3 regions of the Agrobacterium sp. 22-210-1 genome follow, and region 3 is predicted to be linked to each of the others. Evidence: predicted binding sites of a transcription regulator. Region 3 holds the regulator's gene; each other region holds the start of a gene.
The links. Region 3 encodes LexA, which represses DNA repair genes until DNA is damaged. Its sites were predicted from a motif close to TGTTCNNNNTGTGTTCNG; they were not measured.

Region 1 (10,807 bases), on a different contig from region 3:
ACCATGGGGAAGTGGGAATTCGGTGTCTCTTTCTCCAAGGCTCGATAGATCGCTCGAGAAATCAAAGAGCCTTTGGGCTACGAGGTGGACTACCTCACCTTCGCGTTGAATCTTGCCGTGAATGCCCATCATGCTTGCCGTCATCAGGACGCGACGCTGGCGCTCAAACAACGATGGCCACACGACTGCGTTAACGATGCCGGTCTCGTCTTCGAGGGTCAAGAACATGACGCCCTTCGCACTGCCAGGGCGCTGCCGGACTAGAACCAGCCCCGCGGTCCAAAGCCAACGTCCATCGCGCTCGTTCATCGCCTCCGCGCAGGTCACGATGCGTTTAGCCTTTAGATTGTTGCGCAAGAAGGACATGGGATGCGACCTCAAGGTCAGCCCGGTGACGGTGTAATCCTCTACGACTTCTCTCCCTTCTGTCATCGACTTAAGCATGACATCAGGTTCCTGCATTTCAGCAATGGTCTTGGATTCTCGCTCAGCTGCGGCAGCCCATAACTCGAGAGGCTCATCCCGCAATGCCTTGATGTCCCAAAGCGCCTCCCGGCGCTCGAGCCCCATAGATGGCAGGAAGGCGTCTGCCTTCGCGAGCTTGACGAGGGAAGCTGTCGGGACGCCAGACCGTCGCCACAAGTCGTCTGCACTCTCAAACCGGGAATCGGCCCTGGATAGGACGATGCGTGCCGCGTCAGCCTCCGGCAATCCCTTGATGATGCGCATTCCAAGACGGACGGCGTATCGATCCGAATTCTCTATACGCTCCATGGTGCAGTCCCATCTGGATGCGTTTACACAGGCAGGGCGGACCTCGACACCGTGCTGACGGGCGTCCGTTACGATCTGTGCGACGCTGTAAAATCCCATCGGCTGGCTATTGATTAGTGCCGCACAGAAAACGTCCGGATGATGACATTTGACCCAACTGCTCGCATAAGCGACGAGGGCGAAAGAGGCGGCGTGCGACTCCGGAAAACCATAGCTGCCGAAGCCCTCTAGCTGAGTGAACGTTCGTTCCGCAAATTCCGCCGTGTAGCCCTTCTTGACCATCCCACTAACGAGCTTGTCTTTAAATTTCGAGACGCCGCCGGTGAATTTGAACGTCGCCATTGCTCGCCTGAGCTGATCGGCCTCTCCCGCGGTGAAGCCCGCACAGGTCATCGCCACCTTCATGGCTGACTCCTGGAAAAGCGGGACGCCGAGGGTCTTCCCAAGGACTGCCTCAAGTTCCGGCGTTGGATACTCGACCTTTTCCTTACCCTCTCGGCGACGAAGATACGGGTGGACCATATCGCCCTGGATAGGGCCGGGTCTGACGATCGCGACCTGCACGACAAGATCATAAAAGGTTCGCGGCTTCAGACGCGGCAGCATGGCCATCTGTGCCCGGCTCTCAATTTGGAAAGTGCCGAGCGTGTCGGCGCGACGGATCATTGCGTATGTTTTTGTATCTTCGTGGGGGACATCCGCCAGCCCCATCGGAATGTTCTTGTAGTCGGTCAGCATCTCGAACGATCGCGCCATGCAAGATAACATTCCAAGAGCAAGCACATCGACTTTCATGAACTTCAGAGCTTCGATGTCATCCTTGTCCCACTCAACGACCTGACGATCTTTCATCCGCGCAGGATCGATCGGCACCAAATCGTCGAGACGATCTTGCGTCAATACGAAGCCGCCCGGATGCTGCCCGAGATGTCTCGGTGCGCCCATGAGCTGGCCTGCGAGGTCGAGCGCAAGCCGTAGTCGGTAGTCAGATGTGTTGATGTTGTTTTCCTTGAGCTGCTTCTCGCCCACCCCTTCCTTGGACCATCCCCAGATACCGGACGACAATTGCCCGATAAGGTCTTCGGGCAATCCCAATGCCTTGCCAACGTCGCGGAGCGCGCCTTTGGCTCGATAACGCAGGACAGTCGAACACAGGGCAGATCGAGACCTGCCATATGTCTCGTAGATCCACTGGATGACTTCCTCGCGTCTGTTGTGTTCGAAATCGACGTCGATGTCAGGCGGTTCGTCGCGTTCCATAGAGACAAACCGTTCGAAAAGCAGATCGGAGGTTTCCGGATTGATACTTGTGATGCCAAGGCAGTAGCAAACAGCCGAATTCGCCGCGCTCCCCCTTCCCTGACACAGTATATCCTTTGATCTGGCGAACCGGACGATGCTGTACACCGTGAGGAAATAAGGCGCATATTTCATGACTCTGATCAATTCGAGCTCATGGAGAATGGCCGTGCGAACCTTGTCCGGAATGCCTTCCGGGTATCTGTCGGCTGCGCCTTCCCATGCAAACTTGGTCAGCGACTGCTGGGCATCAAGGCCAGGAACGATCGCCTCGTCTGGATACTGATATTGCAACTCAGACAGGTCAAATTTGCAGCGTGAGACGATTTCGCGGCTTCGGGCCAAAGCCTCCGGATACTCCGCAAACAGACGGTGCATTTCTTCCGGCGTTTTGAGAAATCGGTCTGCGTGCCGTTCACGGTCAAAGCCAATGCTGTCGATTGTCGTCCGGTTCCGGATACACGTCACCACATCCTGCAGCTGCCTTCGTGAAGGATCATGAAAGAGGACATCGTTGGTGACAACGGTCTTTACGCCGTTTTTGAAGGCCAGTTTTGAGAGATTATGCAAACGTAGTCGATCATTCGGACGCCGACGAAGGCACAGACTCACGTAAGCCCGATCCGCAAAAATGGTCACAATCTTTCTGAGTTGGCCCGCGTAGACATCGTCAGCTTCATCAGGGATCAGGATCGCGAGGAGGCCCTCGCTATACGCCTCGACGTCGGAAAGATCGAGAATACAGTTGCCTTTGCCGCCTCTCGATTTTCCTAATGTCAGCAACCGGGTCAATCTCGAATAGGCGGCTCGATCCGTCGGATAAACCAACAGAGATATACCGTCTTTGAGGTCAAGGCGACAACCCACAACAAGACGGACGCCAGTAGCCTTTGCGGCCTCCCAAGCACGAACTATGCCTGCCAAAGAGTTTCGGTCGACCACGCCAATTGCATCGATGCCCATTGCGGCAGCCGTTGCAAACAATTCGTCGGCCGAACTCGCGCCCCGCAGGAAGCTAAAATGCGTTGTTACCTGGAGTTCGGCGTATCGCATCAGCCGAAAATCCCATGGAGAAACCACTTATGAGAGCCGGTTGCTTTATCAACGCCGTCTCCTGCGCGGTAGACCCACAAGCGCTCCCCCGCATCGTCTTCAATGACGAAATAATCCCTGACAGCCTCCATTTCGCGCGGCCTAAGCCACCACTCGCCGAATATCCGTTCAGGTCCGTCGGCGCTGACGACGCGCCGGCGCTTGCCCCGCCACGTGATAACGACTGGCGGCTGATCGGGCAGCACGGCTATCGTCTCGATCTGCTCTGGCTGGGCAAGAAGACGAGAAGGCCTTGGCCATTTTACGGCCCAGTCGACCCCCGTGTCGTCGGCGGAAGGTGATATCCGCCTCAACGAACGCTCCGGCACATCTGAGGCGACGGGTGTCATACGGTAGAGGCGTTGGCCGCGGTTCCCCAGAACATCAATGAGTGGGGTGATGTCGACGACTTGTTCCTCGATGAGGGATGAAGCGACCTGTCGCTCCTGCAGCGGCTCGGCCATCACGGCCACGAGGTCGAGTCTCTCTATCCCGAACCCAGGATCAATTTTTTCGATTTGGTCGCAGAGCAATTTCGACAGGCGGGATGGGTCGCGAACGGGCTTTTGAAGGCCAGCACGCACGGATTGCCTTGTATTGTCCACTCGGTGAACGACAAGGTCGGAACGCCTGACACCTAGTCCCCTCTCTTCGAGCTTCGCAGATAGCTCCCCTACAAGACGACGGATGTATTTCGCGATAGTCTCGGCCGCGCCGATCGGCTCTTGGAAATTTCGCGATACTTGAACGAGCTCCGGTGTACGCAAGGGTTCTATGGGCTCGGCCGCTCGCCCGAATAACTGATCAAGGCGGCGTCCAACCTCCGCGCCGAAGCGAAGGGTCAACGGCGCCCGTGGCATAGCGGAAAGTTCGCCGACGGTTTCGACACCGAGAACACGCAGGCCCAGGATCGTATCCGGTTGTAAGCGAAGACAATGGATTGGCAGACCAACAATGGCCTTGCTCACCCCACCGACGGGAACGACCGTTGTTTCAGCTTTCACGAGCCTTGTGATGGCATGGGACGCTCCCCAGGTGTCGGATACCGCTGCCCTCGATATCAGACCACGCCCTCGCAGTGAGTTGACCAAGCCCGAAATGAGCATCGCTTCGCCACCCTGCAAATGATCCGCACCTTCTGTGTCCATCACGATGCCATCGTTTCCATCGACAGCGACGACAGGGGTGTATTGCCTCAATGCCCAAAGGGCGAGACGTTCGATGGCCGCGGCGTCCGCAGCCGGATCGGCGTCAATCATAGTAAGGTTTGCGACAATTGCCTGAGCCTTGCTTGCAGCCATCCCGACGCGCAAACCAGCCTTCCGGGCGGCGGCGTCAACAGATGAAACCCATCGCTTGGCCCCACTTCGCGAAATCACCACAAGCGGCTGATCAGCGGGCACCGATCCGTCTCCATGCCGTCTTATCCTGTCCACCGGCAACTGTGGGAAGTAAACACACACGACCCTTGGCATCACAGGCTCCTATCTCAAACTCAGCACTTTCGCCTGCTTTCACTCTCATCAGTTCAGCCAACCACCTCGCTCTCCCCACACCGGCAGTCGGCAACTTCTCGGATGGCAACACACTTACGCGCCATCGCGACGTACTGGCTGTGGGATTTCCAAAATCGGCAGCCTCCGTCTGCCGCCGCCATCGGCGAACAACCAAACCCATCGTCCCTGTCTTTTCAGCGGCGAGCTGGAGGCGTCTGGAGGCCGTCATGGGAAGTCGGACTAGTTCTCCGACGACGGCTGCGAGCCCGCCGAACGACAACCCCTCTTCCATAGACGCTAGGACGTCTTCCTCCTTGTCAGCTTCGCAATAAATCACACGATCTGGATGGAGGCCGGCTTGGGACAGCGCTGGAGCAAACAAGTCAGGACGAGTAAGGCACCAAAGGACTTTTCCTCTAGACCGCGCGGCAATCCCCGCCGCGAACAAGGCTGCGGCCGCCCCGTCTACCGTCCCTGCTCCACCGCCTGCGAATTCGTGAAGCGCACCATATGCAAGGCCCCCTCCCGGCAGCCGTTCATCGATTGTCTTGACACCGAAAGGCAGCACGAGAGCTTTGCGGCCGACGCTTCCTTCAAGGTGTGCTATGCGTTCTCTAAGGTCATCAATTATGCCTGGGGTCCGGGCGTGCAACATCGTTCACGGACCTCCTCTGGCTCGTGTGAAAGGTGGACTTCATGTCCATAAAAAGCTTATGTTCCTCTTTTGTTCTCATGCCGTGCAAGAGTCAAGCGGCATTGAAGCGCGCTTTTAGCCGTTGGTAACCATCGACCTGCCGAAACTTGATATGAATCAATCTTTTAAGGTCGCTCTCTAAATGACCAGATTCATTGAATTTCTAAAAGCTCTGCAATCGCGCCAACTCATCGAGTGAAAGGTAAGCGGTGTCCTCATTATGCCCTGACTAAGAGCGTGGGCCATCTCGAAAGCCGCCGCTGCAACGTTGACGGCAGCAAAGCTGCCGATAGCGGACGTGGTAGCCGATGTCGATAACGCTCGCTTCTCAGGGGCTCAGTCCTCGTTTAGAAGCGGTGTAAGAGGAGGCTCAGGCAGCGGATTCGCGCGAATTGACGAAGCATCCAAGCTGACAACCGTCGAAAATCCTTGCCCGGAGGACGCCCGCCTATCTTCTGCGATGGCACGAAGAGCTTGCGGAATTGTGCGCCCAACTCTAACGTGTAGAAAACGATCGCTTACATTTTTAGAGTATATCAATGGCAGAATCATTTGCAGTCGTCGTTGCAATCCAATCATACCAAGAGAAGTCTATCGTGGGCGTTAAGTATGCCCATAACGACGCGCAAGAGTTCGCCGATGTTCTCGAGAACGTGCTTGCGGTACCACGCTCGAACATAACGATCTGGCTTGATCAAGAAGCGACATGGTCAAGACTGCAACTCTCCCTAACGGCTTTGATAAAGAACCTCGAACCTGACGACCGCTTCTATTTCTTCTATGCTGGTCACGGTTTCTGGGCCCCGGTCGGAGGCAATAGGCTAACCTGTTGGGATACCCACGCTCTCAATGTCCACGGCACGACCGCCAGCGTAGAAGAGGTCTTGCTCGCGCCCTTACGACAGAGCAGATGCAAGCAGAGCGCGCTTTTCATCGACGCTTGCTCGACGGAAATCTTCGAGGATCTCCCTTCAAGGGATTTGCTCTCCGCAATGAGGAAGGACGAGTTCATCGAGTTCGTGAAAAACACTCGTTATACGGCGACATTCTTGGCTTGTTCTCCGGAAGAAAAGTCCTATTCGTCCGACAAACTCAAACATGGAGTTTGGACGTATCATCTTGTCCGCGCCTTGAGGGGCGAGGACCCTGCCGCGATTATGAACGACAGTTACGTGACCGGGACAAGTTTGCAAGACTACCTGTTGGCAGCGGTCAGAAAGTTTACGAGGGAGGAGTTCTCGAAGAAGGCGGTCCAAACGCCTTTCGCGAAGATCGACCACAATGGAACCTTTATCCTAGCCGCGCTTCCCGAACCGCCAGTAGTTGACAGTGATCCAATCATAAAGCCCGATTTCGCCAACGCTTGGTTCGTTGGTGAGGAGACTAGAGAATTCAGGAAGCTTGATGGTTTCACCTATACGAAGAAACACACGGTGCCAACTGAACTGAGTCCAAGCGCGTCCGCTTGGGCGGCCAGGCTCCTAGCTCCGGAGGTTGAGACCGAGTGCCAGCATGTAGCACTGCAGGCCCGCAAAGTTCTCAAGATCAAGTCCAAGGATATCGTTAAGAAGGTGCACGTGGGCACCGGTAGTGTAGACACGGACATTTTCCGGTTCGAAATCGAGGCGATGCAGAACCCAGACAATCCTGCGGAAGCTGTTCTCCGACGTGAAATCCATCTCCGCTCTACTGCATTGCCAACGGACTTCGACGACGTGTTCCTTGAGAGTGTTGACACTCTGATCATCCCGGCTCCTGGTATGAAAGGCCACTACGTCGACCTGCTCGACCAAATCGAGGATCGGGAGGAGGATTTGGGTTTGAGTTCAGAGGGGAACCAGACCACGGGTGTAATCGAAATCGAACTTCAAACAGGGACGCGGTTGCGACTCGATACCAAGCACGAAACTCTGACTGTTAAGATTCCGCAAGCACTTGGGTGCGCGCAGATCATTGAAACCCTCAAGAACGAGAGCTTCGTCAGCCTCGCAGGCTCCATGCCAAGACTGCCAGGCGGCTAGGCGAAAATCTACGATACCCATAGATGCGTCGCGGTGATGATGTCAGCAACGGGCCGACTGCGGTCTTCCGCATCGCGCCAACAGCTGACATGTTCTCCGAAGCTGAAGGACATGACCTCAAAATCAGATCAGAGATCTAACGCCCCTAAGTCTTTGAACGCAGATGGAGTACGTTCTGCTCTTTCTCATTCCATTTTGAGCGGTTCCTCGCGATGACGTGGGGCACCTTCAAGGCAGGCGAGCACTATGGTGGGTACTCAATATTGTTAGACGACATCCGGGCCGTTGGCCATTCCGCAGATCTCCCGGTCAGAACATCTTCGACCCCTACTAGCAAAAGCCTGAATGGAGTCTCGAACTAATCAACCGAAACTTCACCGCAACGACGTAAAAAGTAAGACAGGCAGAAGCAACAGAGGTTCGAGGCGATCAGCCCGAGGGGATCGAGGCGGATCAATGACGCGACCTTTAAGGGAGGGGCAGATGGGGAAACTGTACAGGTCATCGTGGCAAGTTTGCTCGCTGTGGATGGCCATTGTCGGACTGGTATTCTTTCAGGCAGGGGCGGCCACCGGTGCTAATATACGGAAGTCCTCCAAAGAGACGTGTGTTCTTTCGCTTGAAGGCGAGATCGTCTCAGGTGACTTCTCCCGCCTTGTCGAAATAGCCGCCAAGGAATTTCTCGGTGTCGATGGCGAGAGTTCGGCCCGAGATACGATCTGTTTGAACAGTCCGGGAGGGAATGTCACCGAGGGCGTTAAACTCGCTGAATTCTTCTACAAGAACGGCGTTGGCACGGTCATTGACGATGGTGCGGAATGCTACTCGATGTGCGCCATCATGTTCATGATGGGAATTGCACAGGGACCCGAGGTTACCTTCGTCAATCGTAAGCTCCATATCACCGGTAAGCTCGGATTTCATCGCCCGTTTTTGGCGCTGAAGCAAGAAAGCCTGATCAGTACCAAAGCGCTAGCCGTCGCCCACGACGTTGCCTTGGAGGACATGAGCAAGATCATGTTGCTCGCTAACAATCTGGTCCCGTGGTCGAATTCGACGATGATGCGCCCTGACCTGATTCAGGAGATGCTCCGTCATATCGGCAACGATTTCTTCTACATCGATACAGTAGAGAAAGCCGGCCGCTTCGAAATCGAGCTCATAGGCCTTCCTAAACAATCGGCCCCACCCGAAGAACGCGCGTACTATGCGTGCGAGAATTCCTTCCATTGGCAAGTAGGCCTGATGAAGGACCCCGTCGACGTGCGGAAATTCACGAAACCCGTGACGCAGGACCAATCTGTTGTCAAACTCCTGAAAATCGCAGATGGCACCGGATACTATTCGGTGACGAGTAGCGATGCCGGGTATTCCGAAGCGGGATGCGTGATCGCGGTCACTGAAAACGGCCTACAGGGTTGCGGTTACAACGGGATGTACAACGTCTTGTTGGGTCAGGGAGCTTGCACTGTCGATAATTTTGCCGACCGGAGTTGGGGGATTAACCAACTCGCCTCATATCGGCCCGGCCTCACGCTCAAAGAACTCAGTGGAGTACCCGTCAGTGGAGATGCCACATCCCCTCGGTCGATAATCGGTGCGAAAGCGTCCGCCACGTGCGCCGTTTTCAATACGAGTGGCGAAAAAGAGATCGAACCCTGTGAAGCTACTCTGAACATCAATGTCATTGTAGATAGTCGGCGGTCCGATCGTTACGAATTCGTATGGCCGACGGGCAACAAAACCATTTTCGCGCGCGACGGCGACTTCTTCACGATAAACGGTAAGCCGTCCACGCCTTACGCCGCCGACGGGTATACGCTGTGTGCGCTTAACAGCGAAACACGGAATCGCTTCTGCTTCAAGCTGTAACAGCGCCTCGGACCCACGCCGTACTGGGTGCTCACCGAGGAGCGACCGCCTGCTCGGACTTGCGATAGGTTTCAAGTTGGTTCGCCACGTCGCCCAGCTTCGTGCGTGGCGGAACGAGGTCGATTGCGCGCATCAAGTCGTCAACCCAATCACCTGTCGAAAGCGCGATCGTCGTCGGGGATGATGTGAAGTCCCAGAGGTCGCCCTTTCCCTTGAGTTCCGAGAACAGCTCTTCGATGGTCCCTGCTGGTTTGTAGAATGTCGTTGGCCCTGTCGTGCCTGGCGAGAATAAACACCATACGAAGCGATCACCATCCTTCGTCTTGGCGATTGGCATGTAGGCAAGCCACGTTGAAACCGTCCCCTGCCCGATCGACCGAACGCCGAATGCAATCGCGTCCTCACCGTTCTCCATCAGCTGGGAACCTTCAATGAACTCCTCGAGTGAAGACAAGGCAATCTGGTAACCGTCGGAACTGCTTCTCCGCCCGAGGTGGTAGTAGCGGTTGACACATCCATTCAAAATCATGGAATGCGAAAATGGATATCCATCTCGGATTTGGTACGAAAAGTCGTTGTAAGTGATGCCGAGAACACGGACAGCATCTACGTCGTCGGCCATATACATTTCGTCACGACCTGGAGCGAGCAAGCGAGGCAACTCGGCTGGAACGAGATGGAGACGATCCGCGACTGCTACCAATCGCGCGATACCCAGGACCGCTGCCCTATAGGCATCCTGTACGAGGGCGGCGTCGTAGCGCCCTTCAGGAACGGAGAGATACGGCGCGTGAAATCCCAGTTTCGCTCCTTTTTCAATCGTGCGCGACGGTTTCTGATCGGGGAGAGGATCATTGTCGCCGACAGGTGTCGGGTCTTTCGGAAGGTCGACGCCCCCGAGAAATGCGATGGCGCAGGCGGAGTAGCAGGAATCCATCTCACGTACGACGGTGGCAAGACCGAGACGGCGGAACGCCAAGGCGAGGTTTAATCCCTCGTGGTAATCGCCGCCCGGACTATTCAGGGCAATGACAATCCGTTGCCAAGGGTTTTGTTGAACTGAGATGTTGGCTTCCGCCAATGCTTGCTTCACACGAGAACTGTCGGCCTCGAGGATTTCGCCCTCGAGCCTGAAGCGTGCCTCTGGACCGAACTGCCCGTTCGTAATCCCTTCGAACTTAACGTCGGCGGCATGGGAGCTTACCGGAGCCGTCAAGCCTAAGCATGCAAGCATTGTGACGACGGAAAAAGGACGTATCATTCAGCGACACCAGGGCAAAGTTCCTGGAAGACGCTCAGTGCGGTCGGGTAGCCAGAAGCCGATGAACCGTCGAGTACCTCGCCCGATTTTACGCTGCGTACGACATAGTCAGCCATGAGGTCAGTTGACCTCGGTTTGCCTTCAAAGACATACCCCTCGCCGTAAACGTCGGTCCAAGTCCCCTTTTTGCAGTTCGCCGTTACCCTGTCGCCTACTTTTATCGATGCCATTGTCCGTTTGACGCAAGCCATCGAATAGTCCTGCTCGTATTCAACGCAGTACGCCTTGGCATCCTTGG
Region 2 (10,807 bases), 110 kb from region 3:
CTGCGCGGCTCGCTGATCGCTTTCGGCATTCTCGCCGTCTTCGCCCTGTTCGGCCTCACCATCCTCAACCTGCTCGGCATTTCGCTCGGCGCATTCCGCATCGCCGGCGGCCTTCTGCTATTCTGGATTTCCTTCGAGATGATTTTCGAAAAGCGTCAGGAGCGCAAGGAAAAGACATCGGAGATCGCCATCACCAAGGACCATCTGCACAATCTGGCGGTCTTTCCGCTGGCTTTGCCGCTGATTGCCGGGCCGGGCGCCATTTCCGCCACCGTACTTCTCGCCGGCACGATGAAGACCACCATCGAAATGGTCGTGCTCATCCTGATCCTCGCTTTCGCCATGGCCCTTGTCTACGCGGCTTTGATCGTTTCGGAGCGGATGGACCGCTTTCTCGGCAATACCGGCCGGGCGATCCTCACCCGGCTGCTTGGCGTGCTGCTTGCCGCCCTTTCGGTGCAATTCGTGGTCGATGGCATAAAATCAGCCTTCGGATTCTGAGAAGCAGCCGGCCGCGATATCTCGCAACAAATTCCTGATCCAGCTGAAACTGTAAAAAATCCATCCTTTAAATCCGGCCACCGTTTCGGTTAAAAGACGCGCATCTTTTTCGGATTCGAAAGTTTTCTTCATGCGTTCCACGCTGCGTCGCCTCATCCCGGATGCCGCACCCGTCAGCAACAGGGAAAGGCTGCGTTCCGCGACCGGCGCCTTCGTGGGCATTCTCCTGACAGGACTTCTGGGCAGTCTCGCTCTGCGCTTCGACCCTACCCTGCCCGCCATGATCGCGCCGATGGGCGCTTCGGCCGTGCTGTTATTCGCCGTGCCCTCCAGCCCGCTGGCGCAGCCCTGGTCCATCCTGTGCGGCAATCTGGTATCGGCTTTCGTGGGTGTCACGGTCGCGTTGCTGGTTCCGGACCCATTCCTCGCCAGCGCTCTCGCCATCAGCCTTGCCATCGCCGCCATGATGGCGCTGCGCTGCCTGCACCCGCCAAGCGGCGCGGTGGCGCTGACGGCCGTCCTCGGCGGCCCCGCCGTGCACAGTCTCGGATATGGTTTCCTTCTGTGGCCAGTCGCCGGAAATTCACTGATCCTTCTTGCGCTGGCACTTGCCTATAACAATGCCACCGGCCGCGCCTATCCGCATGGCCTGAAGCTCGGAAAGGCCGCCCACGGCACAACGGATCCGACCCCCATCCAGAAAATCGGTTTCTCCTCCACTGACCTCGATGAGGTGCTGAAGGAATATGACGAAGTCCTCGATATCGACCGGGAGGAACTGGAGACCATCCTGCGCAAGACCGAGCTGCGCTCCTATCGCCGCCGCGCGCTGCATCTCGATTGCGCCAGCGTCATGTCGCGCGATGTGGTTGGCGTTGCCCCCGACGATAGCCTGCGCCATGCCCATGCGCTGATGCACAGCCACCATTTCAAGGCGCTGCCCGTCACCAACGATAAAGCCGAAATCCTCGGCATCGTCACCCAGACGGATTTTCTGGAAAAGGCGAGCTGGAGAAACGGCCGCCCCTCCATCGGTTTTCTGCAGCGGCTGCGCCTCATTCTTTCCGGCGCAAGTGCTCCCAACGATACCGTCAAGGACATCATGACATCGCCGGTCAGAACCGTGCGACCGGAAACCTCGATCGAAGAAGCCATCATCCGTTTTGCGGAAGAAGGGCTGCATTACCTGCCGGTGATCGACGCCAATGGCAAGATGGTGGGGATTGTCTCACAATCCGACGTCATGGTGGCGATGCTGGCCGACAAAGTCGCGGCTTAGCCGCCGCGACATCGAAATAACCGGCTCCCGCAGAAACCGGCAAAGCCGTTTGGCTAACGTTTCGCCTTCAAAAGCCGCTGCCACAGCGTGCCGCCGAAAAACCGGCCGAGCACGATGAAATAGGCGATGATCAGCGCCAAGGCGATAAAGGCGGGCAGGCCGTTCAGGGCAAAACCATGTGGTGTGCGCCCGCCTGCGACCGCTGCGACGAGAAACCCGGCGGCGAAAAACGCCGTCCAGAAATCGAGGAAAAAAGCGAGAATGATGCGCCAGGTGGCCGGTTGTTTTGTGGTCGGCTGTTTCGGTGCCGTATCATCACTCATGCCTGCCTCCTGTCACGCATCACCTCATGCGCCGTCCACTCAGAACGGAATATCGTCGTCCATATCGTTGGAGAAGCCGCCGGAAGGCTGACCGCCGCCACGCGAAGAGCCGCCGCGTGACGAAGACTGCTGGTCGTATCCGCCGCCATAACCGGAGCTGGAACCGCCACCGCTGCTGCCGTAGTCTCCGCCACCGCCAAAATCACCGCCGCCGCTACGGCCGCCGCCGCCCTCACCGCGACCATCAAGCATGGTCAGCGTGGAGTTGAAGCCCTGCAACACGATTTCGGTGGAGTAGCGGTCGTTACCGGTCTGGTCCTGCCACTTGCGCGTCTGCAGCTGACCTTCAATATAGAGCTTGGCGCCCTTCTTGACATATTGCTCGACGACCTTGCACAGGCCCTCGTTGAAAACCACGACCGTGTGCCATTCGGTCTTTTCCTTGCGCTCGCCGCTATTGCGGTCGCGCCAGGTTTCCGAGGTGGCGATACGCAGGTTGGCGATGGGGCGGCCATCCTGCGTCCGGCGGATTTCGGGATCCGCGCCGACATTCCCGATCAGAATTACCTTGTTTACGCTACCAGCCATCTCGTCATCCTGTCCGCCGGCCATCATGACCGGCAATTGCATTTCAAAAAAATCCCGCACACAATAACCATCGCGGCCCGCAAAGGGCACCGCAAGCGTGGAACTATCCACAACGAATAATCCAGAGCTTCGAACAGCGGATATTCGCACTTGCTATTTGTTCCTTTTTTGTTCTATTTAATCGCGAAATTCGAGTCAAGTGGGCTGAAAAGCTCCGACCGATAGGGAATAGACCTCGACACCTCCGGCTGCGTCACTACATAAGGACGCGCCGCCATCAAGCCTGTTATTTTTGTCCGAGCCTTGCCACGAGCCTTGTCATGAGTGAACTGAAGACGATTTCCATCCGTGGTGCCCGTGAGCATAATCTCAAGGGTATCGACCTCGATCTGCCGCGCAACAAGCTGATTGTCATGACCGGGCTTTCCGGGTCGGGCAAGTCGTCGCTTGCCTTCGACACGATCTACGCCGAGGGCCAGCGCCGTTATGTCGAAAGCCTTTCGGCTTACGCGCGCCAGTTTCTGGAAATGATGCAGAAGCCGGATGTCGACCGTATCGACGGTCTGTCGCCGGCCATTTCCATCGAGCAGAAGACCACCTCGAAGAACCCGCGTTCCACGGTGGGCACCGTCACGGAAATCTACGACTATATGCGCCTTCTGTTCGCGCGTGTCGGCGTGCCCTATTCGCCGGCCACGGGCCTGCCGATCGAGAGCCAGACCATCAGCCAGATGGTGGACCGCATCCTCGCTTTCGAGGAAGGCACGCGTCTTTATATTCTTGCGCCGATCGTGCGTGGCCGCAAAGGCGAATATAAGAAGGAACTTGCCGAGCTGATGAAGAAGGGCTTCCAGCGCGTCAAGGTGGATGGCCAGTTCTACGAAATCGCCGATGTGCCCGCGCTCGATAAAAAATACAAACACGACATCGACGTGGTGGTCGACCGCGCGGTGGTGCGCCCGGATATGGCAGCACGCCTTGCCGACAGTCTCGAGACCTGCCTCAAGCTCGCCGACGGGCTGGCTATCGCCGAATTCGCCGACAAGCCTCTGCCGCCGGAAGAAACGGCCGCCGGCGGCTCCGCCAACAAGTCGCTCAACGAAACCCATGAGCGTGTGCTGTTTTCGGAAAAATTCGCCTGCCCCGTCTCCGGCTTCACCATTCCGGAAATCGAGCCGCGGCTGTTCTCCTTCAACAATCCCTTCGGCGCCTGCCCCAGCTGCGATGGCCTTGGCTCGCAGCAGAAGGTGGATGAGAACCTGATCGTTCCGGAACCTGCCCGCACGCTGCGCGACGGCGCCATCGCCCCATGGGCCAAGTCGTCTTCTCCCTATTACAACCAGACGCTGGAAGCGCTCGGCAAGGCCTTCGGTTTTAAACTGTCCAGCAAATGGTCGGAGCTTTCCAGGGAAGCGCAGCACGCCATCCTTCAGGGCACCGATGACAAGATCGAATTCAACTATCAGGACGGCGCCCGCTCCTACAAGACGGTGAAAAATTTCGAAGGCATCGTTCCCAATCTGGAGCGCCGCTGGAAAGAGACCGACAGCGCCTGGGCGCGCGAGGAAATCGAGCGTTATATGTCGGCAGCACCCTGCCCGGCCTGCGCCGGTTATCGCCTGAAACCTGAAGCGCTCGCCGTCAAGATCAACAAGCTGCATATCGGCGAAGTCACCCAGATGTCGATCCGCAAGGCACGCGACTGGTTCGAGGTGCTGCCGGAAAATCTCAACGCCAAGCAGAACGAGATTGCGGTCCGCATTCTCAAGGAAATCCGCGAACGCCTGCGCTTCCTGAATGATGTCGGACTGGATTATCTCAGCCTGTCGCGTAACTCCGGTACGCTGTCCGGCGGCGAAAGCCAGCGCATTCGCCTCGCGTCGCAGATCGGCTCAGGCCTGACGGGCGTTCTCTACGTTCTGGACGAGCCATCGATTGGCCTGCATCAGCGTGATAATGCCCGCCTGCTCGAGACGCTGAAACACCTGCGCGATATCGGCAATACTGTCATCGTTGTCGAACATGACGAGGACGCCATTCTGACGGCGGATTATGTGGTCGATATCGGCCCGGCCGCCGGCATTCACGGCGGTCAGGTGATCGCCGAAGGCACGCCGCAGGACGTGATGGCCAATCCGAAATCGCTGACCGGCAAGTATCTCTCCGGCGAACTCGGCGTCGCCGTGCCGACAGAGCGCCGGAAGCCCAAAAAGGGCCGCGAGATCAAGGTCTATGGCGCACGCGGCAATAATCTCCAGAATGTCACGGCGGCGATCCCGCTTGGCGTTTTCACAGCGGTTACCGGCGTTTCAGGTGGCGGCAAGTCCACCTTCCTGATCGAGACGCTTTATAAATCAGCAGCACGTCGGGTGATGGGTGCACGCGAAATCCCGGCTGAACATGATCGCATCGACGGTTTCGAATTCATCGACAAGGTAATCGATATCGACCAGTCGCCGATTGGCCGCACGCCGCGCTCCAACCCTGCCACCTATACCGGCGCCTTCACACCGATCCGCGACTGGTTCGCCGGCCTGCCGGAAGCAAAGGCGCGCGGTTATGCGCCCGGCCGTTTCTCCTTCAACGTCAAGGGTGGCCGCTGCGAAGCCTGCCAGGGCGATGGCGTCATCAAGATCGAAATGCACTTCCTGCCCGACGTCTACGTCACCTGCGACGTCTGCCACGGCAAGCGCTATAATCGCGAGACGCTCGATGTCACCTTCAAGGGCAAGTCCATCGCCGACGTGCTGGATATGACGGTGGAGGAAGGCGTGGAATTCTTCGCCGCCGTGCCGGCGGTGCGCGACAAGCTGCAGGCTTTGTTCGATGTCGGCCTCGGTTACATCAAGGTCGGCCAGCAGGCCAACACGCTATCCGGCGGCGAGGCGCAACGCGTCAAGCTCGCCAAGGAACTGTCGAAACGCTCGACGGGCCGCACGCTTTACATTCTCGACGAACCAACGACCGGCCTTCACTTCCATGACGTCAACAAGTTGCTGGAAATGCTGCAGGCGCTGGTGGACCAGGGCAATTCCGTCGTGGTGATCGAACACAACCTCGAAGTCATCAAGACGGCCGACTGGATCATCGACATCGGCCCGGAAGGCGGCACGGGCGGCGGCGAAGTGGTGGCAACCGGCACACCGGAAGACATCGTCAAGGTCGAACGCTCCTACACCGGTCATTTCCTGAAGGAACTTCTGGAACGCCGGCCGCCCGGCAAACGCGAGGCTGCGGAGTAGTCTCCGGATATTACCGGATGGCTCTGCGCTTGCCCCGGTCATCCTCGCCCCTGAGGCGAGGATCCATAGTCGCGAAAAAAGCATCTTCGGGCCTGGTCCGGGGATTTCAGATGACGCAGCTACGACGTTTATATCGCATGGATTTGGGAGGAACAGCATATGTCGACATCAGGCACGATCCGCACCGGTATCGGCGGCTGGACATTCGAGCCATGGGAGGGCACGTTTTATCCGGAAAAACTGCCAAAGAGACGCCAGCTCGAACATGCCAGCCGGCAATTGACGGCAATCGAGGTGAATGGCACCTATTACAGCAGCCAGAAGCCCGAGACTTTCGCCAAATGGGCGTCAGAAGTGCCTGATGATTTCATCTTTTCCCTGAAGGCCAGCCGTTTCGTCACCAACCGCAGGATTCTGGCCGAGGCCGGCGAATCCATGACGAAGTTTTTGACGCAAGGGTTGACGGAACTCGGGTCCCATCTCGGGCCGATCCTATGGCAATTCGCACCGACCAAAAAATTCGACGCGGATGATTTCGGCGCCTTTCTGGCGCTCCTGCCGGAGAAACAGGATGGTATCCGTCTTCGCCATGTGGTCGAAGTGCGCAACCCGACATTTCAGGTGCCGGAATTCATCGATCTTCTTGCCAGGCACAAGGTCGCAGTCGTCTGCGCTGATCACCACGATTATCCGATGCTGCCTGACGTTACGGCCGACTTCGTCTATTGCCGCCTGCAAAAGGGCGAAGACGACATCGCAACCTGTTACCCGAAGGCGGAGATCGGCCATTGGGCAGAACGGGTCAAGACCTATGCGGCAGGCGGCGTGCCGGACGATCTACCGCTGATCGCACCCGACCGGAAAGCGGAAAAGACGCCGCGCGACGTTTTCGCCTTCTTCATCACCGGCGGCAAGGTCAATGCACCCAACGGTGCGCAGGAATTGCAAAAGGCTGTCTGAGTGATGCGGTGACGCTGAACACCGGATGTCGCAGCGTCACCCGGCAAGTCGTCGTGTCGGTCTAAACGGAGTTGCCGGACCTGCTCCAGCCTTTCGTTTTTCCGCATTTTCCGGACGTGAAACCGCTACGCACTTTTATTGGGAATGCTCTAAGCGATTTCCCGATGGAGACTGCGAAACTCTTCGCAACATCCTTGTCGCCGGCGGCATAAAAATCGCAGGAAGGCCGTTTCCGGCCCTCAGCCCGCCAGTTCCTTCGTCGGGTTGAAATCGACCGCGGCGAAAGCCGCCTCGATCACCTCGGGCCCTGCCCCCGGACGGGTGGCATCGCTGGAGAGAATTTGCCGGAAACGGCGCGCCCCCGGCATGCCCTGAAACAAACCGACCATATGACGGGTGACGTGGTTGAGACGTCCACCCTCGCCAATATAGCCGGCGGCATAGGCCATCATCGTGTCGCGCAACCCCATCCAGTCAGGTTGCCGGGCCTCGCCACCGTAGATGCGGTGATCGACATCGGCGAGAATGGATGTGTTATGATAAGCGGCGCGGCCGAGCATGACGCCATCCATATGCTGCAGATGGTCACAAGCCTGATCAAGATCGGCGATGCCGCCGTTGATGCCGACGAAGACGTCAGGATTTTCCCGCTTCATGCGATAGACGAGCTCATAATCGAGCGGCGGCACCTCGCGGTTCTCCTTCGGTGAAAGGCCTTGCAGCCAGGCTTTCCGCGCATGGATCCACACGGCATCCGCACCGGCCGCGACAACACGCCCCAGAAAATCCGGCAACACGGTTTCCGGTTCCTGGTCATCCACCCCGATGCGGCACTTGACAGTCACCGGCACAGTCGCAACCGCCTTCATCGCCGAAACGCACTGCGCCACGACATCAGGCTCGCGCATCAGGCAGGCGCCGAAGGTGCCGGATTGCACCCGGTCCGATGGGCAACCGACATTGAGATTAATCTCGTCATACCGGTAATCGCCGGCAATCCGCACCGCCTCGGCAAGCTTGGCCGGGTCGGATCCGCCAAGCTGCAGCGCAACGGGATGTTCCTGTGGATGGTAACCGAGCAGCCTGTCACGCTGGCCATGGATGATGGCGTCGGCAACGATCATTTCGGTAAACAGCAAGGCGCGCTTCGACAACTGCCGGTGCAGAAACCTGCACCTCGTGTCCGTCCAATCGATCATGGGGGCCACGGCGAAGATTTTTTCGCCGTTTGCAAGCGCTTTTCTGTACATGGATTAACCTCTTTGCGCCGGCTTCTACAGCAAAGGACTGTAAAAAGCCAGTTTTGCCCTCGACAGCATTTTCAACTGGAAATCAGCCCGGAATCGCGGGACAAGAATTGCACCTTAAAGAGACGACAGGAAATTCCCATGGCCGCCACCGTCATCCCCGCCCCGAAACCCGTCCTCCTGCCCGTTGAAGGCACGGGCGACATGTTCCCCGTGCGGCGGGTCTATTGCGTCGGTCGTAATTATGCCGATCACGCCATCGAGATGGGCCACGATCCCTCGCGCGAACCGCCCTTCTATTTCCAGAAAAACCCGGACAACCTGCTGCCCGCCGGCAATGATTTCCCCTATCCGCCCCTGTCCTCGAACGTGCATTACGAAGTTGAATGCGTCGTGGTGCTGAAAAGCGGCGGCGCAGATATTCCGGCAACCGAGGCCCTGAACCATGTCTGGGGTTATGCCGTCGGTATCGACATGACCCGCCGCGACCTGCAGGACGGGCTGAAGAAGACGGGCCGCTCCTGGGAAGGCGCCAAGGCGTTCGAATATTCCGCACCGGTTTCGCCAATTGTTCCCGCGGACCAGATAGGCCATCCCACCACTGGCGCGATCTGGCTTGATGTCAATGGTGAGCGCAAGCAGACGGGCGATCTCGCGCAGATGATCTGGAAGGTGCCGGAAGTGATCGCCGAGCTTTCGAAGCTCTTCACGCTTGCCGCTGGCGACGTGATCATGACCGGCACGCCGGCCGGCGTCGGCCCGATCGTGCGCGGTGACAGAATCGAGTGTGGCGTCGATGGTGTCGGCACACTGTCGGTCACGGTCGCCTGATCGCTGCCGGCGCATAATCCAGAGGGAGAAACCGAATGCCGCTTTACCGCCTCGCCGACCGGGTGCCGCAGACCCCAGCAGCGGATCGTTACTGGGTCGCGCCTGATGCCAATGTCATCGGCTCGGTGACGCTCGGCGAAGATGTCGGCATCTGGTTCGGAGCGACATTGCGCGGCGATAATGAGCCGATCAGTATCGGGCGTGGCACCAATATTCAGGAAGGGGCGATGGTGCACAGCGATCCCGGCTTTGCCGCGACCATCGGCGAAATGTGCACCATCGGCCACCACGCCATAGTGCATGGCTGCAGCATCGGCGACAATTCACTCATCGGCATGGGCGCGACGATCCTGAACGGAGCAAAGATCGGCCGCAACTGCCTCGTCGGCGCCAATGCGCTGGTGACGGAGGGCAAGGAATTTCCGGATAATTCACTGATCGTCGGATCGCCGGCGCGGGCCATCCGCACGCTGGATGACGAAGCCGTCGCCGGCCTGCGTCGTTCTGCGGAAAAATACATCGAGAACTGGAAGCGTTTTTCGAAAGATCTGGCGATTGTCGAAGGATGAGCAACGCGGGCAGCGATGCCCGCCCCGCAAACGATGCCTATGACGCGCAGTTAGCGCAGAGACCGCGAATCTCGATGGTGGTCTTTTCCGCCTTGAACTTGCTGTCCTTCACCCAGCGCTCAAGGCGGTGGTCGATCTCGTGATCGTGGAATTCCGTCACCTGCCCGCAGGATTCGCAGATGGCAAACGCCACCGTTCCATGATGATTTGAGCAGCATTCGGCCTGTGTATGCGTGCAGGCAACGAAGGCGTTGAGGCTTTCCAGCCGGTGCACGAGACCAAACTCCACCAGCTTTTCCAGCGCCCGGTAAACCTGCAGCGGCGCGCGGAAACCGTCGTCCCGCAGCTTGTCGAGGATCATATAGGCGCTGAGCGGCTGATGCGCGTTTGAAAGGGCATTCATGACCAGCGACTGGTTCTTGGTAAGGTTCTGCTGGGGTTGAGCATTCATGACTTGCCTCCTTCATCCGCGGAGCGGGAAGAACCCGGCGCCGGCAACAGGCTTATAACGAACAGGATCACGGCGGCAACCACGATGGAGGGGCCGGACGGCGTATCATAGGTCAGCGAGCCGAACAGGCCACCGATAACGGCAATGGCACCGATCAGCGAAGCGACCACTGCCATCACCTCCGGCGTGGCGGAAAAACGTCTGGCGGTGGCGGCCGGTATGATCAGCAGCGAGGTGATGAGCATGATGCCGACCACCTTCATCGCAATCGCGATCACCAGCGCCATCAGCAGCGTGAAGATGAGCTTCGCCCGCTCCGGGTTCAGCCCTTCGGCTTCGGCCAGTTCGGTATTGACGGTGGAGGCGAGCAGCGACCGCCACAGGAAGACCATGGAAACCATGACCACCAGCCCGCCACCCCAGATCAGCGCGATATCGCTGCGGGTGACAGCGAGAATATCACCGAACAGGAACGACACGAGATCGATACGCACCCAGCTCATGAAGGCGACAATGACGAGACCAATGGCCAGCGCCGAATGGGACAGGATGCCAAGCAATGCATCGGACGACAGCGCCTGCCGCCGCTGGAGAAAAATCAGCAGGATCGAAACAGCGGATGCCACCAGAAAAACGCTGACGATGAGGTTGAGCTGCAACAGCAGCGAGAGCGCCACACCAAGCAGCGCCGAATGGGCCATCGTATCCCCGAAATAGGCCATACGTCGCCAGACGACGAAACAGCCGAGAGGCCCGGCGGTAAGAGCAACGCCAATACCGGCGACCATGGCGCGAACGAAGAAGTCGTCAAACATG
Region 3 (10,807 bases):
GTCGTTCTGGGCAAAGTCGGCGCTGTCGGCGACGATATCACGGACATCCTTGTCGATGGCCTTGAGTTCGTCTTCGCTTGCCCAGCCCTGTTCCAGAAGCCGCGCCTTGACCTGCTCGATCGGGTCATGTTCGGAGCGCATCTTCTGCACTTCGTCCTTGGAACGGTATTTCGCCGGGTCGGACATGGAGTGACCACGGTAACGGTAGGTCAGCATTTCCAGGATGATCGGACCCTTGCCGGAGCGGCAATATTCCAGTGCCTGGTCGGCGGCGGCCTTGACGGCGCGCACATCCATGCCATCCACCTGGATGCCGGGAATGCCGAAAGACTGGCCGCGCAGCGAATAATTCGACTGGGCGGTGGCGCGGGCGGTCGAGGTGCCCATCGCATAGCGGTTGTTTTCAACGATATAGATGATCGGCAGTTTCCAGAGAGCAGCCATGTTGAAGCTCTCATAGACCTGGCCCTGGTTGGCAGCGCCATCACCGAAATAGGTCACGGAAACATTGTCGTTGCCACGATAACGGTTGGCGAAGGCAAGACCGGTTCCAAGCGAAACCTGTGCGCCGACGATGCCGTGGCCGCCATAGAAATGCTTCTCCTTGGAGAACATGTGCATGGAGCCGCCCTTGCCCTTCGACAGGCCGCCCTTGCGGCCGGTCAGTTCGGCCATGACGCCACGAGCGCTCATGCCGAGAGCCAGCATGTGGCCATGGTCACGATAGGCGGTGATGACCTGATCACCCTCCTTCTGCGACATCTGCATGCCGACGACGACGGCCTCCTGGCCAATGTAGAGGTGACAGAAACCACCGATAAAGCCCATGCCATAGAGCTGGCCGGCCTTTTCTTCGAAACGGCGGATGAGCAGCATTTCACGATAAGCGTGAAGTTCGTCTTCCTTCGAGAAGTCCGGGCTGTTCTTGCCGGTGAATTCGGTTGCAGCCTTTGCCGTGGTCTTGCGGCCGGATACGGTCGCTGGTTTTCGCGGCGCCATTCATCCCTCCCTGAGTTGCCGTTTGAATGGATAGATTGGCGCGTACCATATGCAAGAAAATGCCATGCAGCAATGCTTTAAACGCATGGCACATATTCACGCTAAGATGCTGTGAATAAATCACAAATGTTAAATTAACCTGATTTCGGTTAATTAGAAATATGTGTTCATGATGACGATTTCGTCCGTGCGGGACATATTTAGCTGGTAACGGGAAATTTCATCGATCATGTCTCGTTCCAGCGAGCCGTCACTCAGCAATTCCACCTGCCGCTCCAGCGCTACACGCGCCTGCGTCAGCTTTGCAAGCTCTGCGGTTCTGGCGATACGCTGCCGCTCCAGCCGCTCCGTCGCCTGAAGGCCGAAGTCGCCATGGATGGAATGATAGCCGAAATAGGAAAGAAAAGCGATCGTGATGGCCGGAACGATCAAACGGCCGAATCGTCTCTTTTTATGATGTCTGGTCCACATGCCGCAGAGAAGCCTTAAAACGCATAACCTTGAGTCTCGAGACTAAAGCGGATTGTTTAACTATCCGTTGACCTTAAATTGCGATCGGCAAATGGGCATAAAAAAAGCCCGCCGGAGGGCGGGCTGGATTGCCGGGAGACCCGCCCCTCACCGCAGTCATCCTCGCCTTTAAGGCGAGGATCCATGAGCGGACCGGAGTGGATCCTCGGGTAGCCCGAGGATGACGTCTCATCTGTTGACAGCTATTTCACCAACCTTAGCCCGCCAGACAGCGGGCCACATATTCAAACCTGAACGCGAATTACCCGCGCAGGATCGAACGGCCGGCGTAAGCAGCCTGCGGGCCGAGCATTTCCTCGATGCGGATCAGCTGGTTGTACTTTGCGAGCCGGTCGGAACGGGCAAGCGAGCCGGTCTTGATCTGACCGCAGTTCGTCGCGACGGCGAGATCGGCGATCGTGGAATCTTCCGTCTCACCCGAACGGTGCGACATGACGGCGGTGTAACCGGCCTTGTGCGCGGTCTCGACCGCATCCAGCGTCTCGGAAAGCGAACCGATCTGGTTGACCTTGACGAGGATGGAGTTTGCAACACCCATCTTGATGCCATCGCGAAGGCGGGCGGAGTTGGTGACGAAGAGATCGTCGCCGACCAGCTGGCACTTGTTGCCAACGAGATCGGTCAGAGCCTTCCATCCGTCCCAGTCGTCTTCAGCCATGCCGTCTTCGACGGAGATGATCGGATACTTGGCAACGAGTTCGGCGAGATATTCCGCCATTGCGCCAGGCTCCAGCGTACGGCCTTCACCTTCAAGCACGTATTTTCCGTTCTTGAAGAATTCGGTCGAGGCACAGTCGAGGCCGATATACATGTCTTCGCCCGGACGATAACCGGCCTTTTCGATCGACTTCATGATGAAATCGAGCGCAGCCGGCGCGCTTTCGAGACCCGGTGCAAAACCGCCCTCATCGCCGACATTGGTGTTGTGGCCCTGTGCGGACAGTTCTTTTTTCAGCGTATGGAACACTTCCGAGCCCATGCGCACGGCTTCGCGGATGTTTTCCGCGCCAACCGGCAGAATCATGAATTCCTGAAAGTCGATCGGGTTGTCGGCATGTGCGCCGCCATTGATGATGTTCATCATCGGAACCGGCAGCAGATGCGCGTTCGGGCCACCGACATAACGGTAAAGCGGCAGGCCGGAGGCTTCGGCAGCAGCCTTGGCGACCGCGAGAGACACACCGAGGATGGCGTTGGCGCCGATGCGCGACTTGTTCGGCGTACCGTCAAGCGCGATCATCGTCTGGTCGATCTGGATCTGGTTTTCAGCGTCGAAACCGCCGATAGCGTCGAAGATTTCCGTATTGACGGCTTCAACCGCCTTTTCCACGCCCTTGCCGAGATAACGCTTGCCGCCATCGCGCAGCTCAACCGCCTCATGTGCGCCTGTCGAGGCGCCGGAGGGAACGGCCGCACGGCCCATGGAGCCGTCTTCGAGGTAAACATCGACTTCAACGGTCGGGTTGCCGCGGCTGTCGAGAATTTCGCGCGCGATGATATCGGTAATGGCAGTCATGGTCTCTCCCTTGGGAATGGAACAGATATTTTCCGTCGCCTGTCTTAGACGATGGCGAAGAAATTACAATGACGGCGGGCGGCAGAAACAGAGCGCCCGCCATTAAAATCGATTGGCACGAGTAGCACCCGTTTCTTACGCTTTCGTGATGGCGTCGAAGGCCAGAAGCTTTTCCAGCAGTTTCGGCATGTCCTTCAGATGCACCATGTTGGGGCCGTCGGAAGGCGCATTGTCCGGGTCCTCATGGGTCTCGATGAAGAGGCCGGCGACACCAACCGCCACCGCCGCTCGCGAAAGCGTCTCGACGAATTCGCGCTGGCCGCCGGTGGAGCCGCCCTGCCCGCCCGGCTGCTGCACGGAATGGGTGGCGTCAAAGACAACAGGCGCGCCGAGCGAGGCCATGATCGGCAGCGAGCGCATGTCGGAGACCAGCGTGTTGTAACCGAAGGACGCACCGCGCTCGCATAAAAGCACATTCGGGTTGCCGCTTTCATTCAGCTTGGCCAGCACGTTCCTCATGTCCCAGGGCGCCAGAAACTGGCCCTTCTTGACGTTGATGACGCGGCCGGTTTTCGCGGCGGCGACGAGAAGATCGGTCTGGCGACTGAGGAATGCCGGAATCTGCAGCACATCCACCACCTCGGACACGATGGCGCATTGTTCCTCGGTGTGAATGTCGGTCAGAACAGGAAAACCGTATTCCTTCTTGAGATCGGCGAAAACCTGCATCGCACTGTCAAGGCCTATGCCGCGCTTGCCGGAAAGCGAGGTGCGGTTCGCCTTGTCGAAGGAGGATTTGTAAACGAGGCCAATTCCAAGCTTGTCGCAAAGCTCCTTCAGCACACCCGCAATCATGAAGGCATGTTCACGGCTTTCCATCTGGCAGGGGCCGGCAATCAGCGAAAAACGCTCGGTATTGGAAAAGGAAACCTTGCTGGCGCCATCGCCGGCGGTGACTTTGAGATTGTTCGTAACGCTCATTATTTTTCCTCGAAGGCGAAGGCAACACCCTGACCGGGCGCTGCGGGCACCACCAGCCGGCCGCCCGCTTCTGCGCTGGACACGCCATTAGCAGCAAGTGCCGCCTGTGTCACGGCAAGATCGCGAACGGAAAAGACGATGCCTGCGCCGCGCAATCCGCCACCGCCCTCCTCGGGAACACTAAAGGCCAGTCCGTCAAAGACCGGCTTCCGCGTCAATCTTATCCGGGCATTGCCGGTTGCGAAAACCACATCACCATTCGGAGACACCTTTCCGTCGCAGCCAAACACAGTTTCGATCAGCTGCACGGCATTCGCATCACCACCGGAAAACAGCACGATCTCGTTGAGGCCGGAAACGCCGTTGGCATGGCGTTCCAGCGCCGCGCGGTCGCCTGGCAAGGCCTGCAACCGCTGACAGCTGAACAGAAAGAAATCCGCCGAGGAACCACTGGCTGCAAAAGCCAGCCGAAAAGCCGCCTCGCTCTGCGAACCATCCGGCATTTTGACTGGCCGCGAAAATTCAAAGACATTTCCGGCCGAGAGGCCTGAGGCTACGAATCGGTCATGATCGCCAAGAGCGTCCTGCGTTGCAGCGACCAGTGCGGAAAATCCCTCCCCTCCGGCATGTTTCCGGAAGGCCTGATCCCGCCCGGTAAACACATCTTTCCGGCCAATCGAGGCATTATATTTAGCCGGATCAGCAATCACGAGAGGCTCCAGATACGTGCCGTCGGCGAAAAAAACGCAGGCATTCTGCGTGCCAAACGGGTGAAGAGCCGCTGGCGCTACTGTAAATCCCAGGTTTCCAAGGCGATTTTCTGCGACGTCGATGTGCTCGACAGGCAGTACGAGATGGTCGATGCGGTACGGTTTCGTCATTTCCCTGCTTCCTGCTGTCGCATGCGGCATGGCCATGCCGGAACAGTTAGGAAGGCAGAAAAGCACAATTTCGTGCTTTCAGGCAAATCATCAAAACAACAGATAGCAGCTTCACGAAATTTTAGGGGATTGCGGAACACATATGGAACATATAGTGTTCGTTCTGTATTTGTTTCGCGACTTCAACGACGATTCTCAAGGGTGTTTTCCTCATGCTCACGCGCAAACAGCAGGAATTGCTTCTCTTCATTCATGAACGAATGAAAGAGTCCGGCGTGCCGCCCTCCTTCGATGAAATGAAGGACGCACTCGATCTTGCTTCCAAATCCGGCATCCACCGGCTGATTACCGCCCTCGAAGAGCGCGGCTTTATTCGCCGGCTACCTAACAGGGCGCGGGCGCTGGAAGTCATCAAGCTGCCGGAGGCCTATGCGCCGGGCGCGAGGCCGCAGCGCGGCTTTTCGCCAAGCGTCATCGAAGGCAGCCTCGGAAAGCCGAAGGCGCCAGAACCCGCACCGGCACCCAAGGCGCCCGCCAACGATCTCGGCGGCGCGGTCACCGTTCCGGTCATGGGTCGCATCGCCGCCGGCGTGCCGATTTCCGCCATTCAGAACAATACGCATGATGTTGCCGTGCCGGTCGACATGCTGGGTTCGGGTGAACATTACGCGCTCGAAGTTAAGGGCGATTCGATGATCGAGGCCGGGATTTTCGACGGCGATACCGTCATCATCCGCAACAGCAATACCGCCAATCCGGGCGATATCGTCGTGGCACTGGTGGATGACGAGGAAGCGACGCTGAAGCGTTTCCGCCGCAAGGGCGCTTCCATCGCGCTGGAAGCGGCCAACCCCGCTTATGAAACCCGTATCTTCGGGCCTGATCGGGTAAAAATTCAGGGCAAACTGGTCGGACTTATACGCCGTTACCATTGATCTGATTTAACCGTGATCCTCTCAAGACAGGCGTCGTCATGAGACGGCTCCTGTCGAAGATGACGGCAATTCCGGAATTCGGCTGACCATGCGAGTGTCGGGCAATCTTATGCTTCCCACACACATACAGATTCTGTCTGGTAAAGATCAGTTCCAGTTTCATATGGATATCGTTGTTACGGCCTTGCCCCCGGCCTGTTGTCGCCGCTGCGTCATATGCCGTGGACGTCTGGTTGCGTGAGTTCGTTTACACTGGGGGATGCGGCTGGCCTGGCGCTGCCATCGAATGGTGATACTCGGTGCAAAGCCCCCGTCATTCATCAACGCGACTTATGGGTGCCATGGATTATTTTCGGTATTCCATCATGCCCCGACAGGTATAGAAATGCGCGTCATATCCGGGAGATAAGCCATGTACGATCTATATATCGCCAACAAGAACTACTCCTCATGGTCGCTGCGGCCGTGGGTGTTGATGCGCACGCTCGGTATCGCCTTTGATGAGAAACTTGTTCCGTTTGGCGAAGGCGTCGCCTTTTCCAGCTTCTCGCCGACCGGCAAGGTGCCCTGCCTTGTCGATGATGGCGTGACGATATGGGAAACGCTGTCGATCGCCGAATATCTCGCAGAACGGCACCAGGGCGTCTGGGCGAGCGACAAGCAGGCGCGGGCATGGTCGCGTTCGGCGGCGAGCGAAATGCATGCCGGCTTTTCCTCACTGCGCAATCTTTATCCCATGTCTGTCGGTATTCGGGTCAAGCCGAAGGGTGGCGATGCCGGGCTTGCGGCAGACATAAAGCGCATCGATGCGCTATGGAGCGAAGGTCTGACAAAATTCGGCGGTCCCTATCTTGCCGGTCAGAAATTCACGGCGGTCGATGCTTTTTTCTGCCCGGTGGCGTTCCGTTTCCAGACCTATGGCGCCGATCTTTCACCTGCGGCAAAAGTCTATTGCGATCGGCTGCTCACCCTGCCCGCCATGCGTGAGTGGTATGAGGCCGGATTGAAGGAGATCTGGCGCGATGCGGCGCATGAACAGGAAATCAGCGGCATTGGCGCATTGACTGACGATCTGCGCGTGAAGGTCTGAATATCACTGCTGACGGCGTTTATTGCGATGCCGTCAGCAACTGCCTGACCGGTTCCGGCACCTCGTATTCGAAGCGGTCGCTTTTCCAGTCGTAGTAGCGGTGCTCGCTCCATGGCCTGTTCGCCCCGGCAATCGCTGCGCGTAGTCGTCCGACGACCGCAGACTGATCGCTGCCGGCAAAGTTTATTTCTACCGAACCTGTACGCCGCAAAGTATCGCGGTTCAGCAACAGCGCTCCTGAGCGGCATTTTGAAAACGAGGTCCTGCGGGAAACGACGACAATATCGGCGATATCGCAGGCTTTTCCGGCAAACCGGCCATCTTCCAGAACGACGATCCACTCCCCGCTCCTGGCGCGCGCCACGCACCATATGCCTTTGCTGCAGGTGAAGACGCCGGGTTGCGCATCTTTCAGCGCTGCCGTCATCTGCCGCATCACCGCCCTCATCTCCTCCGGCGTAAGTTTTGATTTTGCGGTCAAGCCTACACTGGTTACTGCGGCATGCGCTTTAAGAATGACCGGTGGCACAGGCTGTTCCGGCAACAGGAGTGCTCTTTGCCACTGGTCGTATACGAAGCCCTGCGGTCGCGTTTTTGTCGTATAGACCTTCCCCTCTTCCAGCAGCGCCACCAACTCACCCTCCTCGTGAATGAGCAAATCCGGGACATCGCGATAGGCCACGGCCGCCGACAGGCCGAAGGCGGAGACAAGAAGCGGAATACCGAGCAATGCAAGCCGGCTGCGCAGCAAGGTCAGCAGCAGAAAGCCAGCGGAGCCGAGGCCAATGAACCACTCATGTGGCCGCCCCGTCGCCGCGCTGCCGCCCCAGGACGCCACTTCATTGGCGACTTCGATGACGAGCGCCATGCCATAGCCCATGATCTTCAGGAATGGCGCATCCAACCCGAACGGCATCAGCAGCATGGCGAGCAGGCCAAAGGGCATGACGATCAGCGACATCAGCGGCATGGCGGCCAGATTGGCGAAAAGTCCATAGGTGGTGACACGGTGAAAATGCTCTGCCGAATAGATCGCCGTCGAAAGTCCGCCAATCAACGATGTGGTGATGACGCCGCCAATGACAGTGCCTGCCATTTGCGCCGCCGTCATCCACACCGGTCTGCGTCCGATCAACAGTCGCTCGTGATCGCTGCGCCGGCGGCCCCACCAGGCATAGGTGGATACGAGCGCGATGGTCGCGGCAAACGACATCTGGAAACTCGGCCCCATGATTTCCGAAGGCGAAAAGCCGAGGATGATGAGAGCCGAAATAGCCACATTGCGGAGGCTGAGCGACGGCTGATCAAAAAGGACCGCGATCAGCATCACCGACATCATCAGCCAAGCACGCTCAGCGGAGACGGCGAAACCGGAAATCAGGTAATAGGCGAGCGTCATCAAGAGCGCCGCGAAAGCCGAAATCTTCTTGACGGGCCAGCGCTGAGCAAAGGCAGGAAACAGGCTGAAGGTCAGCCTCAACCCCACAAAGAATATGCCTGCGGCGAGCGCCATGTTCAGCCCGGATATGGCGACGATATGGGCAAGGCCGGAAAGCCTCAATGCTTCCATCGTGGGTGCCGAGATCGCCTGTCTCTCATCGGTGACAATGGAGGCGGCGAAGGCTCCGGCGTCACCGCCAATGGTGTTGCGGATGCGCTCTGCAATTGCGCTGCGCAGGCCATAAAGCCGCATATCCGCCCATTCCAGCCAACGCGTTTCGCCTTTCATGTCTCCCTTTGGTGATATCAGCGCCTGCGGCGGCTTGTAGAAAAATCCGGTCGCACCTATGCCTTTGAAATAGGAAGCGAAGGCAAAGTCGTTCAGACCCGGCAAGGCTGGACCGGAAGGTGGCGACAGCCGGGCTTTGCCTTGAATGGTCGCGCCAAGTGCGACCGGCTCACCTCCGCCACGGGAAAGCAGCGAAATTCTCGTCGGCGGGCGCGACAATGCCGGTGCTTCCGTCGCAGCCAGCTGAATAACATATCGCCAGGAGCCGCGCGCATCCACCTCCCGGCGAACCACCGTGCCGGTGATGGTGGTTGTAACCGGGGTATCCAGCACCACTGTTCCCGCTCGCCGGGTTTCAATATCTGCCAGAAGCATGCCCAGCAGAAGAAAAGCGGCAGCGCCGCAGGCCGCCGCCGACAGGCCGTTATTATACCGGGTAAGCAGCGCCAGACCGGCGGCAAGCAGGAATATGATTGCGAGAGCGGGCAAGGACGGCGTGACATCAAGGGAAAACCACAGGATCGCGCCGCAGCCGATAAGGACGGGAACAAAAAGGAAATCATGGCCGAATGCGCGCTCTTCGGCGACGCAGTCGGCAACCTTTCCGGCGATGACTGCCTTGAGATTCCGCCTTACAGCAAGGGTGGGCAAATCATAAGCCACAACATCGCCGGCGCGGTGAACGGGAAACAGGATTTCATGCGCGCCGGGCAAGCCACCCTGCAACGTTTCGGCATATCCGAAATGCTTTTTTTCCCCTTGACCAAGCAATCCGCGCCGCGCCCCTGCCGCACCGGAAACAGGTTTGCAGGGCAGCGGGAAGGATTGCAATCCTTTCCTTTAATGTTGCGTTGACCGAGATTGAATTGCCATGGCCGATAAAGCCGCAAGCAACGTAATTGCGTTTGCCGCAATGCACAATTTGACCTTCGAATAGCTTGGCATCGGCGCAAGGATCATATAGCTAATCGGTAGACGCTTAACCGCGAGGCGTGTCTCAACGCCTCCACCCGCATGTTCTCGGAGGATCAGTATGACGGAAAAAAGCGCTACAGTGACACTTGGCGAAAAGCAGGTGGAACTCCCGGTCAGGGAAGGCACGATTGGACCAAGCGTCGTCGATATCGCCACGCTCTACAAGCACACGGGCTCCTTCACTTACGACCCGGGTTTCACGTCGACGGCCTCCTGCGAATCCAAGATCACTTATATCGATGGTGACGAAGGTGTTCTCCTTCACCGCGGCTTCCCGATCGAGCAGCTTGCCGAACAGGGCGACTTCCTGGAAACCTGCTATCTGCTGCTTTACGGCGAACTGCCGACGGCTGCGCAGAAGAAGGACTTCGACACCCGCGTTACGCGCCACACCATGGTGCATGAGCAGATGAGCCGCTTCTTCACCGGCTACCGTCGCGATGCGCATCCGATGGCCGTCATGTGCGGCACGGTCGGCGCACTCTCGGCCTTCTATCACGACTCGACCGACATTACCGATCCGCACCAGCGCATGGTCGCTTCGCTGCGCATGATCGCGAAGATGCCGACGATCGCCGCCATGGCGTACAAGTACCATATCGGTCAGCCCTTCGTTTACCCGAAGAACGATCTGGATTACGCTTCCAACTTCCTGCACATGTGCTTTGCCGTGCCCTGCGAGGATTACAAGGTCGATCCGGTTCTGGCCCGCGCCATGGACCGCATCTTCATCCTGCATGCCGACCACGAGCAGAACGCTTCCACCTCCACGGTGCGTCTTGCCGGTTCTTCGGGTGCGAACCCGTTCGCCTGTATTGCGGCTGGCATCGCCTGCCTCTGGGGCCCTGCCCACGGCGGCGCCAACGAAGCGGCGCTCAACATGCTGAACGAGATCGGCTCCGTTGACCGTATTCCGGAATACATCGCCCGCGCCAAGGACAAGAACGATCCGTTCCGCCTGATGGGCTTTGGCCACCGCGTGTACAAGAACTACGACCCGCGCGCCAAGATCATGCAGAAGACGATGTATGAAGTGCTGGAAGCCACCGGCAATTCCGACGATCCGATCATGCAGGTTGCGCTGGAACTGGAAAAGATCGCCCTTTCCGACCCCTACTTCGTCGAAAAGAAGCTTTACCCGAATGTCGACTTCTATTCGGGCATCACGCT

Region 1: the regulator LexA is predicted to act here: its motif matches at 5,376-5,393, upstream of ACQZ5F_RS18665 (ImuA family protein).
Region 2: the regulator LexA is predicted to act here: its motif matches at 2,850-2,867, upstream of uvrA (excinuclease ABC subunit UvrA).

The regions. Positions count from the first base shown of each region.
Region 1 is NZ_JBNWCI010000003.1:61,021-71,827, reverse strand. Features, by position in the region: gene ACQZ5F_RS18675 (error-prone DNA polymerase) at 1-3,126, opposite strand, end outside; gene ACQZ5F_RS18670 (Y-family DNA polymerase) at 3,126-4,640, opposite strand; gene ACQZ5F_RS18665 (ImuA family protein) at 4,558-5,316, opposite strand; gene ACQZ5F_RS18660 (caspase family protein) at 5,895-7,376, shown strand; gene ACQZ5F_RS18655 (hypothetical protein) at 7,860-9,248, shown strand; gene ACQZ5F_RS18650 (hypothetical protein) at 9,280-10,509, opposite strand; gene ACQZ5F_RS18645 (hypothetical protein) at 10,506-10,807, opposite strand, start outside.
Region 2 is NZ_JBNWCI010000001.1:1,142,641-1,153,447, reverse strand. Features, by position in the region: gene ACQZ5F_RS05865 (MarC family protein) at 1-501, shown strand, start outside; gene ACQZ5F_RS05860 (hypothetical protein) at 484-642, opposite strand; gene ACQZ5F_RS05855 (CBS domain-containing protein) at 632-1,780, shown strand; gene ACQZ5F_RS05850 (hypothetical protein) at 1,834-2,103, opposite strand; gene ACQZ5F_RS05845 (single-stranded DNA-binding protein) at 2,143-2,733, opposite strand; gene uvrA (excinuclease ABC subunit UvrA) at 3,012-5,933, shown strand; gene ACQZ5F_RS05835 (DUF72 domain-containing protein) at 6,093-6,893, shown strand; gene dusA (tRNA dihydrouridine(20/20a) synthase DusA) at 7,133-8,143, opposite strand; gene ACQZ5F_RS05825 (fumarylacetoacetate hydrolase family protein) at 8,282-8,971, shown strand; gene ACQZ5F_RS05820 (gamma carbonic anhydrase family protein) at 9,007-9,540, shown strand; gene zur (zinc uptake transcriptional repressor Zur) at 9,578-9,991, opposite strand; gene znuB (zinc ABC transporter permease subunit ZnuB) at 9,988-10,806, opposite strand; gene znuC (zinc ABC transporter ATP-binding protein ZnuC) at 10,799-10,807, opposite strand, start outside.
Region 3 is NZ_JBNWCI010000001.1:1,252,571-1,263,377, forward strand. Features, by position in the region: gene pdhA (pyruvate dehydrogenase (acetyl-transferring) E1 component subunit alpha) at 1-999, opposite strand, end outside; gene ACQZ5F_RS06310 (FtsB family cell division protein) at 1,153-1,470, opposite strand; gene eno (phosphopyruvate hydratase) at 1,772-3,046, opposite strand; gene kdsA (3-deoxy-8-phosphooctulonate synthase) at 3,182-4,027, opposite strand; gene ACQZ5F_RS06325 (VOC family protein) at 4,027-4,908, opposite strand; gene lexA (transcriptional repressor LexA) at 5,121-5,843, shown strand; gene ACQZ5F_RS06335 (glutathione S-transferase family protein) at 6,256-6,933, shown strand; gene ACQZ5F_RS06340 (ComEC/Rec2 family competence protein) at 6,953-9,388, opposite strand; gene gltA (citrate synthase) at 9,696-10,807, shown strand, end outside.